3 regions of the Paenibacillus sp. Y859 genome follow, and region 3 is predicted to be linked to each of the others. Evidence: riboswitches for the same ligand, from Rfam matches in the RefSeq annotation. Region 3 holds a riboswitch; each other region holds the start of a gene.
The links. A riboswitch is a leader RNA that binds a small molecule or an ion and turns the genes downstream of it on or off. The one in region 3 is predicted to bind thiamine pyrophosphate.
Positions count from the first base shown of each region.

Region 1: linked by a shared signal. The riboswitch ahead of AC1TO8_RS02885 (thiamine phosphate synthase) and the one ahead of AC1TO8_RS12650 (ABC transporter substrate-binding protein) in region 3 are both predicted to bind thiamine pyrophosphate.
Region 2: linked by a shared signal. The riboswitch ahead of AC1TO8_RS04790 (ABC transporter ATP-binding protein) and the one ahead of AC1TO8_RS12650 (ABC transporter substrate-binding protein) in region 3 are both predicted to bind thiamine pyrophosphate.

Region 1 is NZ_JBXCIZ010000001.1:552,753-557,440, forward strand. Features, by position in the region: gene thiO (glycine oxidase ThiO) at 1-1,044, opposite strand, end outside; gene AC1TO8_RS02885 (thiamine phosphate synthase) at 1,061-1,687, opposite strand; TPP riboswitch at 1,828-1,931, opposite strand; gene AC1TO8_RS02890 (immunity 53 family protein) at 2,052-2,339, opposite strand; gene AC1TO8_RS02895 (ribosomal maturation YjgA family protein) at 2,336-2,683, opposite strand; gene AC1TO8_RS02900 (AAC(3) family N-acetyltransferase) at 2,730-3,512, opposite strand; gene AC1TO8_RS02905 (alanine/glycine:cation symporter family protein) at 3,628-4,688, opposite strand, start outside.
Region 2 is NZ_JBXCIZ010000001.1:955,311-959,998, forward strand. Features, by position in the region: gene AC1TO8_RS04785 (glycoside hydrolase family 9 protein) at 1-1,314, opposite strand, end outside; TPP riboswitch at 1,632-1,735, shown strand; gene AC1TO8_RS04790 (ABC transporter ATP-binding protein) at 1,848-2,630, shown strand; gene AC1TO8_RS04795 (ABC transporter permease) at 2,611-3,387, shown strand; gene AC1TO8_RS04800 (ABC transporter substrate-binding protein) at 3,384-4,415, shown strand; gene thiM (hydroxyethylthiazole kinase) at 4,440-4,688, shown strand, end outside.
Region 3 is NZ_JBXCIZ010000005.1:13,421-18,108, reverse strand. Features, by position in the region: gene pgmB (beta-phosphoglucomutase) at 1-626, shown strand, start outside; gene AC1TO8_RS12660 (glycoside hydrolase family 65 protein) at 668-2,971, shown strand; gene AC1TO8_RS12655 (pyridoxamine 5'-phosphate oxidase family protein) at 3,028-3,447, opposite strand; TPP riboswitch at 3,594-3,705, shown strand; gene AC1TO8_RS12650 (ABC transporter substrate-binding protein) at 3,806-4,688, shown strand, end outside.

The sequences.
Region 1 (4,688 bases), on a different contig from region 3:
TGCCACAATGCTACCCGTAATTGGCCCAAGTAGAATTCCTTTACGAAAATGACCCGTTGCTACATATAACCCTTTCAAAGTCGGATGCTCACCCAAATAAGGTAACCCATCTAATGTCTGCGGACGAAGACCACTCCAAGCCTGTTCCCACTCCGCCTCCACGATACCTGGTAAGATCCGTTTTGCAGCATCTAACAGTTTAGAAATCCCTCCAATTGTAGCCCTGCGATCATAACTATGTTCCACCATCGTAGCTCCAACTACGAGTCGTCCTCCTTTCTTCGGAACGAGATAACAACCATCACTAAACACGGTAGATTTCAATAACGGAGAATGACTAAGCACAGAGAAACACTCTCCTTTGACTGGATACATCTCACAAGTTAATCCAGCTTGCTTAAGCAGAGAATCACTCCAAGTCCCAGCAGATATCACAACTTGATTAGCGTGAAGCTCTCCTTCGCTTGTAACTACCCCAGTAATACGCTCTTGATCACAGAGAAGTGATTTAACCTCAGTAAATTCCTTTATTTCTGCTCCAAGTACTACCGCTGCCTTCGCCAATGCAAGACATAATTCAGGTGCATCAACATGACTATCTTCTTCTGCGAACATTGCTCCCTCTATATCTGCGGATATTTTGGGCTCACGTTGTCCTACCAGCTCTTGAGATAACCACTCCGCTTGTTCTCCCACTTGCTTTTGAAAAGCTAGAATACGCTGAACTTCTTGCATATCATCCTTAGTTGCAGCTAGCCGAAACATCCCTTTGCGTTTCAAGCCGATATCTATTCCAGTCAAGTCCTTTAAATCCTTCGCTAGCTGTGGAAATAACGTCCGACTGGCACGCGCCATCTCGAACATCGGGCCTGCTTCAGTGATCTCTGCCTGTACAGCAAGCATACCCGCTGCCGCACTCGAAGCTTGGCTACCCAAGCGATCTCGCTCTAATAAGATAACTTTCATTCCCCGCGCAGACATATAATAGGCAATTGAACTCCCAATAACACCGCCACCGATAATAATGACATCCAATTGTTTCATTCTAGTCAATAACCTCCTACTTTTTTTTAGCATAACCTTTCATATCCAATGCCTCTCGATAATTGTGTACTGCACTTAACGGATCATCTGCTGCAGTAATCCCTGATAATATTGCAATACCTGCTGCTCCAGTTGCGACAATCTGCTGCACATGATCGGGCTTAATACCTCCGATCGCAATAACTGGAATAGGAACACTTTTCACCACTTCCTTTAACTTCTTCGTTCCTCTAGCTTGCTGTCCGGGCTTAGAAGCTGTTGGGAAGATATGCCCAAACACTAGATAATCAGCTCCTTGCTCACTCATCTCCACTGCCTCTTGAACAGCGTGAACAGAACGTCCTATTCGCAATTCAGAGAAAGCTTTCCTCACTGCCTGCACTTCTAGGCTACGGTAGCTTAACTGGACTCCCCCAGTTCCAGCGGCATAAGCCACATCAACTCGGTCGTTTATGATCACTTTACTAAGGGGTACTCCACCTGCTCTTAAAGCCAATATCCCTGCCCAAAGTTCAGCTGCATGACTTGAGTTCTCCCTTATATGGAATGCTGTTACAAAAGGATGAATAAGTGTCGCAATCCTTGCAAAGTGTTCTAACTCAGACTGACCATTCGAGATCACATGTAATTCTCGTGCTGACATCGCACTCCCTCCCTATTTTCTCGTATGACGAATCTCAGATAAGATGGAACAGCGAAAAGGCCACCCTCTGCAATAGAAGGTGGCCTTTAACTATAGTCAAAAGAATGTAGACGTATATACGCATACAAAAATATCTTAACCAAAGCTCAAGCTCACTTCCCTACGCTGGTATAATCCAGATCAGGTTCAAAGGGTTTGGAATCACACATTCCGTCTCAGCCAAATAGCACCCCTAGTGATCTAACGTATTCAATTGGATACATACTAACACAATTATTGGAACTTTAGAATCTCTTTTTTTAGATTCTTTGAAATTGAGAACCCCACGAACTCCCCATTAAGATATTTTTATGGTATCTCTCTGCTAGCTTTCCGCCCATTCCTTAAAGATCTGTATCATCTCTTCTAAATTTCTCAATCCACCTGCACCTTCGAAATATCCATCCTTAATCCAACATCTCACCCAATCATGATCATCTCGATCAATAATAATTTCGTCTAACGTTTTTCCCTCTAATTCAGTCTCAAGTAAAGGTACCGTTAATCTCCATCCGGGAGTGTCTATCGATTCAATCTTCAAAATATGGGTCTGCTCCCACTCATCATCACAATAATTCTCATACCAACCTTCTAACCATTTCAGGTTGCTCATCTTCTTCCTCCTCGGTTAAACAAGTAATAATCCATAATACAAGAACAAGCGATCCCTGCCACATATCGGATTAAATCAATGACTAAGAAACCTTTTCCTAATATTAATGCTCCCAATAGTGTTGATCGTATTTCAATAATCCAATCCGCTTGATATAACTGACTGAATTCAATACTAAAGCTAAAGATTAAACTTAAACAAACAGACACAAGTAATCTTTGCTGTAAGAACAATATCCGACAACCGAAGTAAACCATACTTGCCCACAAAGCATCTCCGAAATGTCGTGATACAAATAAGGGTAATACATCTGAAAAGGTCCTCGAACAAATTCCTAAAGTCATTACTATAAAGAATAGAAATATGTATACTACTCTATTCTTCACTAACTTATCCAAATAACTGCTGCATATGCTCATTTAATGGTTCATTGTCCGAGAATAAATCGGGATACTCACGCAGCATTTCTGTAAGAACCTCAGTCATCTTGACCGTGTCACATACACGTACAACCGCATCACCCAATTGTCCGAAATACATCGCACCATGCTTCACCATCACGTCCTCAACCTTCCAGAAATACTCTGACCATGACTGTCCACAATGCCTACGGGATGGCACTTCAATCACGGTTCCATCAGCTAAGACGGTTTGCAACGGTTCAGGATCATCGGTCATTCTGCCTGGAATATCAACCCATTCCTCAATCCCATGCATGAACGTATTTCTGCGCAAGTCCACCCCTACGAGTAGAATGGTCGCCTGGCGATCCAATAATTTGCCCCATGCTGAACCTCTGGCACATGGTGTATCGAACACTTCATCACCCGTAGTGAATGATTCCGCTCCCTCACCCAAGGCCGCCACGGAATGCGTAGGATGCCAAGAGCGTATGACACCCGGTCGCTTACGGAATATTTCAGGAAGAATACCGATACAAGAAGGTGATTCTTCCACATAATATTTAGGATTGTTCGCATTTATATTAGCCCATGTATGAGTAGGTAGAGCTAGCAGTCCGTCTTCCATGAATTCTGACAACACGTTGAGGACCGTATCAGCCCCTCCTTCTACCTCACCTAAACTTTTCATGGAGGAGTGTACAAGTACGACACCTTCTTGGTTAATCTCCATTTGATTCATTTGTTCCAAAAGACTAGCGTGTGTATGCATAATTAAGTAATCTCCTTTATGTCGTTGATGTTATATGATGGACTTACACAACTCTATTATATCCCATCTCTAATTAGGTAGGGAGTCCACTCCATATCATTCGACAAGCTCGGGATCATTCCTTCTGCTTCCCCTTACCCATTGCCTCCATATATATTCGTGTCTCAGATACTACAACACCTGATAGACCTAGTAGTGCAATCAAGTTAGGGAATGCCATCAACGCATTGACAATATCAGCTAACAGCCAAATCGCATCCAATTTGATAAATGCTCCACCAGCTACTAATGCTATGAACAAGATACGATATGGTTTAATCCCCTTTACCCCTATTAAATATTCAACACATCGTTCCCCATAGTAATTCCATCCTAGAATAGTCGTAAATGCGAACAATACCAAACAGATGGTCAGTAAATCTGCTCCAAATGCAGGGAAAGCGCTGGCGAATGCTGCCTGCGTCATAAGCGCACCTTCGCTATTTCCATTCCATACTCCTGTTACCAATAAAGTCAGTCCGGTCAGATTACAAATAATAATTGTATCTATAAAGGTACCTGTCATCGAAATCAATCCCTGCTCAGCTGCCCATTTCGTTTTGGCTGCAGCTGCAGCGATTGGTGCGCTTCCTAAGCCAGACTCATTGGAGAAGATCCCTCTTGCAACACCACTGCGCATCGCAAGCATAATCGTCGCCCCGACGAAACCACCTGTTGCCGCAGTCGTTGAAAATGCAGATGTGAACACTAGAGCGATCGCGTGTGGAAGTTCCTCAGCGAAGGTGATTAGAACCCCTAGAGCAGCAAGAATATACAAAACGGACATGAATGGAACCACCTTCGTGGACACTTGAGCAATACTCTTGATCCCTCCAATGGTCACAATTCCTGTCAGCACCGCTAGAATAACAGCCGTTACTACGATGGGAACTCCAAAGCTCGCTTCTGTTGAGGATACAATCGCATTCACCTGCGGAAACGTTCCTATACCGAATAATGCTACTAATATACCACTTGCAGCGAACATGATTGCTAGCGGTTTAAAGCGAGGTCCGAGACCTTTCTCAATATAATACATCGGTCCACCCGAATAATTTCCATTCTTATCAATCGTGCGATACTTAACAGCCAACAATCCTTCTGCATATTTCGTTGCCATTCCTAGAAAGGCTGCAA
Region 2 (4,688 bases), on a different contig from region 3:
GGCACCATATAACGTATGTCTATGGTTAACAGGCATCGTCTGGCTATCATCCCAAGATCCATGTGAGGTCCGATGATGTGGATGTTCCGGTGAGTTGTTGCCATAACCAATAACATAACTGCTATTGCGAGGATTATCACCGAGCATGTAGAGTATTTGTGATTCCCCGAATAATCGCGCATTCACTTTCTTTACTGGGTCACTAACCCAATCGGAGTAGACAAATGCAAGGAAGGCCTGATTGGCGGAGTAACGGAGTGCTCCCCACTGATCCAAATGAGCCAGACCACCCGGTGTATACGTAACCCGTTCACCCGTACCGGACACACCTGTCGTCCAGAATTGCATATTCTTCTCAGTAGACTGAATGAACTTCTGCTCTCCAGTGATGCGAGCCAGCAACAGCTGTGCACCATAATGTTTATCATCCCAGGACTGGGTCCATTTATAATCCCAATTGCCCTGCTGATCCGTTCCCCATAAATCACTTGCGGCAATGGCTTTGTCTAGATAGGTCTCATCGTCTGTTGCTAAGTACAGCCAAATTCCACCCCAGCTCAACTCATCTGCATATCCGCTCCATGAGTTATAGTACTGTGTCGCATCCGTGATAGTATCTGAGTATTTGCCACGGTATTGATCTGCAAAATTGTACAGTTCCTTGGCATGTCTTAACAATTCAGCTGCATAGATAGGATCACTCTGCTTAAATATGATTGATGCAGATGCAAGGGCAGCGGCTGTCTCTCCTGCTAAATCCGATCCTGGATGAGTCGCATCAATCTTATAGGCTGGGCGTTCCATCACCATGACCTCCGCTGGTCCCCACCATTTGTGGTCACTCGTGCCATTTCCAACTTGTCCCCATAATTCATTCGGTGCAGTGTGAGCTTTCATGAAGTAATCCGTGGCCCAACGAATGTTATCCAATATTTCCTCAAGCTGCCCTGCTTGCTCGTAGCCTTCCCGATACTCATATACAGACCAAGCAAGCATTGACGCCGTATATGCCATTGGAAAACCAAATTTCACATGATCACCTGCATCGTACCAACCACCAGTTAAATCTTGACCAACATCTGCCCCATCCTGAAGCCCAGAATCTCCCCGCCACTCCACACGATTACTATCCGGTAGAATACCAGAGCGTTGAGTTTCATAGAAATATATTGATTTCTGTAGAGCTTCAGCATAGTTATAATCCGTTGAAGCTGCTTCAGCCACTTTAGATTGAGATACCCCATCCCAACTAAATGTAAGCGCAATCATAACACTTAATAATAATATTCCTTTTTTCTTCATCCATACATTCATGTCAGATTTCATCCTCCTTATTTGCTAATTCGCATAACAAAGAACAGCCTTCACCTCACTTTCATTTCTACAAAGTTGAGGACACGCTGTCCATGGCGCCCAGATCTCTCATCACTGGTCCTGTAAAAAAAATATACCATAATAAATTTAATAATACTATATTTTACATAAAATAATTATTTTTCTATTCTTTTATTCAATAAACCGCTCTGTACATCTTCACATCAAAACTCTAAATTAGCTTTACAATGTAATAGAGTCTATACTTATTTGTAAATTGTGTTATATTAAATAGGTTATCAATTAAATAAGACCTTGTTTTTCACTAGGGGAGTCTAACGACTGAGATGGAACGCGAAGTTCCGGACCCTTGGAACCTGATCTGGATTATACCAGCGGAGGGAAGTGGAACGAAATCTTCAACTCATGCAACTATTTGCACACCTATTTGCCTGAATGAACTTTTTGACCCACTCATTTCCTTTCGGAAATGGTTGGGTCTTTATTTATTTACAATGAGCGAGGTGATCACCGTGATATTATCATTACAAAATTTAACTTACTCTTTTGCAAGTACGAACGAATCCCCTATTATTCAGGAACTGTCTATGAATGTTCAAGCGGGTGAATTCATTTCTGTCATAGGAGCTAGTGGTTCTGGGAAGAGCACTCTGTTTAAGCTGATTGCAGGACTGTTAGAGCCTATGGACGGAGAAATATATATACATGGCACAAGAACATCCAATCGTCTAGGGACAGTGGCTTACATGCCCCAGAAGGACCTACTCCTGCCTTGGAGAACCGTTCTAGACAATTGTTTACTCCCATGGGAGCTTAATCGAAAACTTCATCGCGAACTGGATCAGCGCAATAAAGAGAAGATCACAGCAGATATTCAGTTCACTCTAGAACGTTTCGGTCTAGGGAAATATGAACATGCCTATCCGGATGAATTATCAGGTGGAATGCGACAACGTGTCGCTTTTCTCAGAACACTCGTAACAGGGCAAGATCTGATGTTATTAGATGAGCCCTTTGGTGCACTTGACGCAATGACCAAAAGAGAGATGCATCGTTGGTTACTAGAGCTTTGGGATGATCTACATAAGACTGTCCTTTTCATTACACATGATTTGGAAGAAGCCATTCTATTAAGTGATCGCATCTACCTCATGTCCCATGACAGTCCTCAAGGTATAGAAGAAATGACCGTTAATTTACCTAGACCAAGGCACTACGAGATGAACTATGACCCTCACTTTATACAATTGAGGCAAGACTTGGAGCGACGATTACATGAGAATACGCCTTTTTAAACGCTGGGCACATGATTATGGTTGGTTTGTAATTCTTTTTACACTACTCCTGTTGGCTTGGGAATCGGTTGTCACTTTAGGCTGGGTACCTTCCTTTATTATTCCCTCACCGACCTCGATTGCCCGGGCATTATTTGAACATAGGCATCTATTGATCGGTCGGCATTTAATCGCAACGTTAGAGGAAGTTGTGTTGGGTTTTATATTATCTGTTAGTGGGGGCGTTATTCTAGCTATAGGTATGCATATTTCACGTCCACTTGAGAAAGCACTCTATCCGTTCATGATTATTAGTCAGACCATCCCCTTAATCGCACTCTCACCGATCTTCATTATGTGGTTCGGTTACACGATTTGGAGTAAAGTAGCAGTGGTCTTCCTAACTGCATTCTTCCCGATTGTAGTGAGCACCTATGATGGTCTAAAAAAGAGAGATCGCGAGTATGCAGAGTTACTCATGACGATGGGAGCCAACCGCTGGGAACTATTCCGCACCATTGAGATGCCTATGGCCTTACCTTCCTTCTTCTCGGGACTGAAACTCTCCATCGTATATTGTGTCGTTGGAGCTACGATTGGTGAATGGCTCGGAGGTACGAAGGGACTAGGCTATTATAGTCGAAGAATGTCGAGCAACATGCATACAGATGAGATGTTTGCGTCCATCTTGTTACTTTCTTTACTTGGGATTTCCTTATTTATGATAATCGTAATATTAGAGAACAAATTTCTAAAGAAGAGAGGTTTATCGAAATGACAATGAATATAAATATGAAAAGAATTATCCCTGTTCTACTGGCAATGGCACTCTTTGCCCTGACAGCTTGTGGCAATACTTCTAACTCGAATCAAGTAACAGACAATCCAACGGCAGTCGTAGAGAATAAGCCTCAAAAACTGAGCATTATGCTCGATTGGTATCCGAATGCCGTTCATTCCTTCCTCTATACAGCACAAGAACATGGATATTTCGCGGAACATGGGATAGAACTAGATATCCAAATGCCTGCCGATACCAATGATGCTTTGAAATTAGTAGCTGCCGGAAAAGTCGATCTAGCTCTGAGCTATCAACCACAAGTACTTATGGCTCGCGGTGAGAATATCCCTGTTAAATCGATCGCAGCGATCGTGAGACATCCTTTGAATCATCTTATGGTACCTGCTGGTGGAACGGTTCAGTCCCCCAAAGACTTGGCTGGTTTAACCGTTGGGTACTCTTCAATTCCTCTATATGAAGCTATGGCACATACCATGATACGAAATGATGGGGGCGATCCTGAAGACGTTCATTTGGTTGATGTTGGCTATGATCTTATTCCGGCTATTGCTACGTCTAGAGTTGATGCCATTATGGGTGGATTCATCAATCATGAACAACTGATCCTGGCTAAGCAAGGTCACCCTGTAGTCGCTTTGAATCCTACAGATTATGGTGTTCCGGATTATTATGAGCTTGTCCTTGTCGCTAGTGATCAGGGCTTGAAGGACAAGCAAGAGTTACTCGCGAAGTTCGTAACAGCCGTTGGACAAGGACAACAGTATGTACAACAACATCCTGAGGAAGCTCTATCCATTCTTTTTGAACATGAAGAACAAACTTCACCGCTAGATAAAGAAATAGAAACGAAGAGTCTCCATATCCTATTACCACTAATGGATGCAAAGGAACAAGCTTTCGGATATCAAGCACCTGAATCATGGGACGACGTCAATCAATGGCTCATTACAAATAAACTGCTACCTAACACTGTAAAAGCGGAAGATGCCTTTATCAATTTCTAATTTATCTTAAGGAGGAAGTTAATCATGACATTTCTACAAAGGGTACGTCAACAGAATCCACTTGTACACAATATTACTAACACGGTAGTTACCAATTTTACAGCCAATGGGCTACTCGCCTTAGGCGCCTCTCCCTTTATGGCAGATGCTCATGAAGAAGTTGGCGATGTAGCGAAGATTGCTAACGCTGTCCTACTAAATATGGGTACACTCAATGCCCATATTGTAGACTCTATTCTCATGGCGGGTAAATCAGCTAATGAAAATAATGTT
Region 3 (4,688 bases):
TTGACCTAGACGGTGTACTTGTTGACACAGCTAAATATCACTTTTTAGCTTGGAAACGGCTCGCTGATGAGTTGGGCTTTATATTTACTGAGGAAGATAATGAAAGACTAAAAGGTGTAAGCCGCATGGCTTCGCTAGATATCTTACTCGCAATAGGCCATCTTCAACTCGATGAAGAAACCAAGCTTATACTCGCTGACAAGAAAAACAACTGGTATGTTGACTATATTTCGAAAATGGATGACTCGGAAATTTTACCGGGATCTCTCGCCTTTCTTCAAGAATTGAAACAACATGGAATTAAAATCGCCTTAGGTTCTGCGAGCAAAAATGCTATGACGATATTGAACAATGCTAATTTAGTTCCTTACTTCGATGCCATTATTGATGGTACCCACACATCGAATGCTAAACCTGATCCAGAAGTATTCATACTCGGTGCAAAGGCCGTACAAATTGCCCCAGAGCATTGTGTTGTATTTGAGGATGCCGAAGCAGGAATCGAAGCGGCTTTACGTGCAGGAATGCGCAGCATAGGTATTGGCCCAGTAGGCTCACTCACCCAAGCAGAATATGTCGTATCTTCTCTCGAAGAAATGTCTGTTGAGAAATTACAACGATTATAAATATTTCTATTTACCATCATATTTTGAAGGAGACGATTCGCATGAAGCAATATTTACAATTAGACCCATGGAGCATTATTGAAGAAGGTTTCGACCCACAGAATCATGAAATATCAGAAAGTATATTCAGTATTGGGAACGGTTACATGGGACAACGAGCTAATTTCGAAGAGAAATATAGTGGCTCCTCCCTTCAAGGCAGCTATATGGCCGGCGTATACTATCCTGATAAAACACGTGTTGGATGGTGGAAGAATGGCTATCCTGAATACTTTGCAAAGGTATTAAATTGTACGAATTGGATTGGTATTGATGTCCTCATAGATGGAGTAGCCCTTGACCTAGCTGTATGCAAAGTGAAGGATTTCGTACGCGAACTCAATATGAAGGAAGGCACACTCTCAAGAAGCTTCATCGCTGAACTTCCAGATGGTAAAGAAGTGCAGATTGCGGCGATTCGATTCACCAGCATTGCTCGTCGAGAGATCGGAGCCATCCGATATGCCGTGACACCTTTGAATTTCAGTGGTTCTATTTCTTTAACACCGTATCTTGATGGTGACGTGTCTAACAAAGACTCTAACTACGATGAGAAGTTCTGGTTAGAAGTGTCCAAAGAAGTGACAACAGCAGATGCAACACTAACGATCAAAACAAAGAAGCTTGATTTCCACGTTACCTCTGTCATGGCATATACAGTACTCAAGAATGGTACTCCTGTTACGATCACACCGGAAACAATCGATAAAGAAAAATATGTTGCTCATTCTTTTAAACTGGATGTCCAGGAGAAAGAACAGATTGTCCTATATAAATATGTAGCGAATGTCACTTCCCGCGATCATGATCAGGATCAATTACTTAGCGTAGCGCGGAACGTTCTTCAATCTGCCATGGGGGCGGGATTCCAAGTTCTACTTGAAGAGCATATTACGGCTTGGGCTGAAAAATGGAGTGAGAGTGACATCGTTATTGAGGGTGATGTTGCAGCACAACAGGCGATTCGATTCAATATTTTCCAACTTAATCAGACTTATAACGGAGAAGATGATCGACTCAATATCGGGCCTAAAGGGTTCACAGGTGAGAAATACGGTGGAAGTACTTATTGGGATACCGAAGCTTACTGCCTCCCCTTCTATTTAAGTACTGCTGACGAATCCATTGCTCGGAATCTGTTGGTCTATCGTTACAAGCACTTAGAAAAGGCGAAGGAAAATGCCAAGAAACTCGGCTTCAGCAAAGGTGCCTTATATCCTATGGTAACTATGAATGGAGAAGAGTGCCATAACGAATGGGAAATTACTTTTGAAGAAATCCACCGTAATGGCGCTATAGCTTATGCTATTTACAACTATGTCAATTATACAGGGGATACTGCTTATCTTGGCCAATATGGTCTTGAAGTTCTTGCTGAAATTTCGCGATTCTGGGAAGAACGTGTCAATTATGTTCCTGCCAAAGACCAATATATGATGTTAGGTGTTACTGGACCTAATGAATACGAGAACAATGTCAATAATAACTGGTATACGAATAGTATCGCAGTATGGACGTTGAAATACACGTTGGAAGTACTGAATGACCTGCAAAAGAATGATCCGACCGTTTATGAAGAAGTTATAACTAAGTTACAGTTAACTGAAGACGAAACAACTAAGTGGAACGATATTATTGCTAAAATGTACTATCCATATGATGAAGAACGCCAAGTCTTCTTACAACAGGATGGATTCTTGGATAAAGACCTTACACCAGTTAGCGAATTAGATCCGTCTAACTTGCCATTGAATCAACAATGGTCTTGGGATCGTATCCTTCGTTCTGTTTACATTAAGCAAGCTGACGTATTGCAAGGAATATTCACTCTAAGAGACCAATTCGATCTAGATACGGTGAAACGTAACTTCGATTTCTATGAGCCTCTTACCGTGCATGAGTCTTCCTTATCTCCTTGTGTGCATTCGATTCTTGCTTGCGAACTAGGATATAAAGAGAAAGCCTACGAAATGTATCTTCGTACCTCTCGCTTAGATCTAGACAATTATAACAATGATACCGAAGATGGTTGTCATACGACGAGCATGGCTGGTACTTGGATGTCTGTTGTTCATGGATTTGGAGGATTGCGTGTACGGAATGGTGTTCTACACTTAAACCCATTCAACCCTGGACATTGGAAGTCATTCTCGTTCAAAGTCATGTTCCGTCATTCGCTCCTAAAAGTAACCGTTAGCGAGCATGATGTGACCGTTACGAATGAGACGGAAGTTCCTGCTAGTGTGAATGTTTACGGTAAGGATTACACCGTCAATGGATTGAGTCATATCCAAGTCGATCTATAATATATATGAAGAGACCTCCACAATCCGCAGCCCGGATGTGGGGGTCTTTTACTACTTCAGGCAATCCACTTTCTTTGCTTTCCATCCTTATCCGTATACAGAATATCTGCGAGTTGGATATCAAGAATGACATAATTAGGGTCACTTGGTCCGTCAAACCATTCCTTTAAATCATCATTCCAACATTTTCGCTTCAAACTATCATCTGTGCTAATTGAACAGGTTCCTTCCATCTCAACTACCTCTTTAGTCCCTCCGATTTCATATCCTATCAGCAAAGATACGTTTGGATTATCCTTCAACTCCTCTACCTTATGCGTTCTCCGATCGCTTACCAAATGAATGCTCAATCCTTCATTATACAACATCATATATCTCTGCTTTGGCTTATTGCCTTCAATAGTTGCCAGAGAACAAATCCTATTGTTGTCTAAGATCTTCGTTATATCCTGCTCTATTATCTTGTTGTCCATCATGAATGGTATTCCCCTTCCTCTTGTTGAATGTACTTAAACCATATGATTTATTGTACCCACCTATTAAAATACGAATCAAGATTTGAACAATTCCTAGCTGGACACCCCCAGCATAGTCGATTATAATGACGTAGAATGCCTTAACTTCATAAGTACAGGGGTGCTGGAATTGGCCGGCTGAGATTGTGTCCCACTAGACACTGACCCTTATACCTGATCTGGATAATGCCAGCGTAGGAACGTATCTGATATGATTATATCCATATCTATCTTGCGCCTACATGCGTCCCGATTACGGGGCGCTTTTTTGTATACGAATAGGACATGGAACAACCAGTCCAATAGAGGAGAGAGCAGAATGAGCAAGAAAAGAGCAATGTCGTTACTATTTACATTCTTACTAATACTCGTAATAGCGGGTTGTGGAGGAAATAAGAATGAACAAAATGCACAGACTAGTAAGAAACTACAAGACGTCAAAATTGTCTTAGACTGGACTCCTAATACTAATCATACAGGTCTATATGTAGCGAAAGATCAAGGATATTATGAAGAAGAAGGTCTTAATGTTGAGATAGTCCAACCAGGTGCAGGCGGAGCCGATACGATGGTCGCTTCAGGGGCCGTACCTTTTGGAATAAGCTATCAAGAAAGTGTGACACTAGCTAGAACACAGGACGTCCCGCTCGTCTCTATTGCCGCAGTCATTCAACATAATACGTCCGGTTTCGCCGCACCCGTAGATCGAAACATTAAATCACCCATGGACTTTGAAGGTAAAAGTTATGGAGGTTGGGGTTCGCCTGTAGAAGAGGCTATCATGGGCTCCATCATGGAGAACGAAAAGGCGGATGTTAAGAAGGTTAAGATGATCAATATGGGTGATGCCGATTTCTTCACGGCGGTTAAGCGTGATATCGATTTCGCATGGATCTTCTATGCATGGACAGGTATTGAAGCAGAGCTCCGCAATGATCCAATCGACATGTTATATGTTAAAGATTATGCTGCGGAACTAGACTATTACACGCCTGTCATTGTAACGAATGAGAAGCAGATCAAGGATGATCCTGAATTAGTCAAAGCTTTCCTCAGAGCAACAACGAAAGGCTATCAGCTAACCATTGATAAACCAGAAGAGGCTGCTAATATACTTAGTAACGCAGTTCCTGAGTTAGATAAGGATCTTGTTCTCGCAAGTCAGAAGTGGCTTAGTCCACGTTACACAGACGATGCCCCTC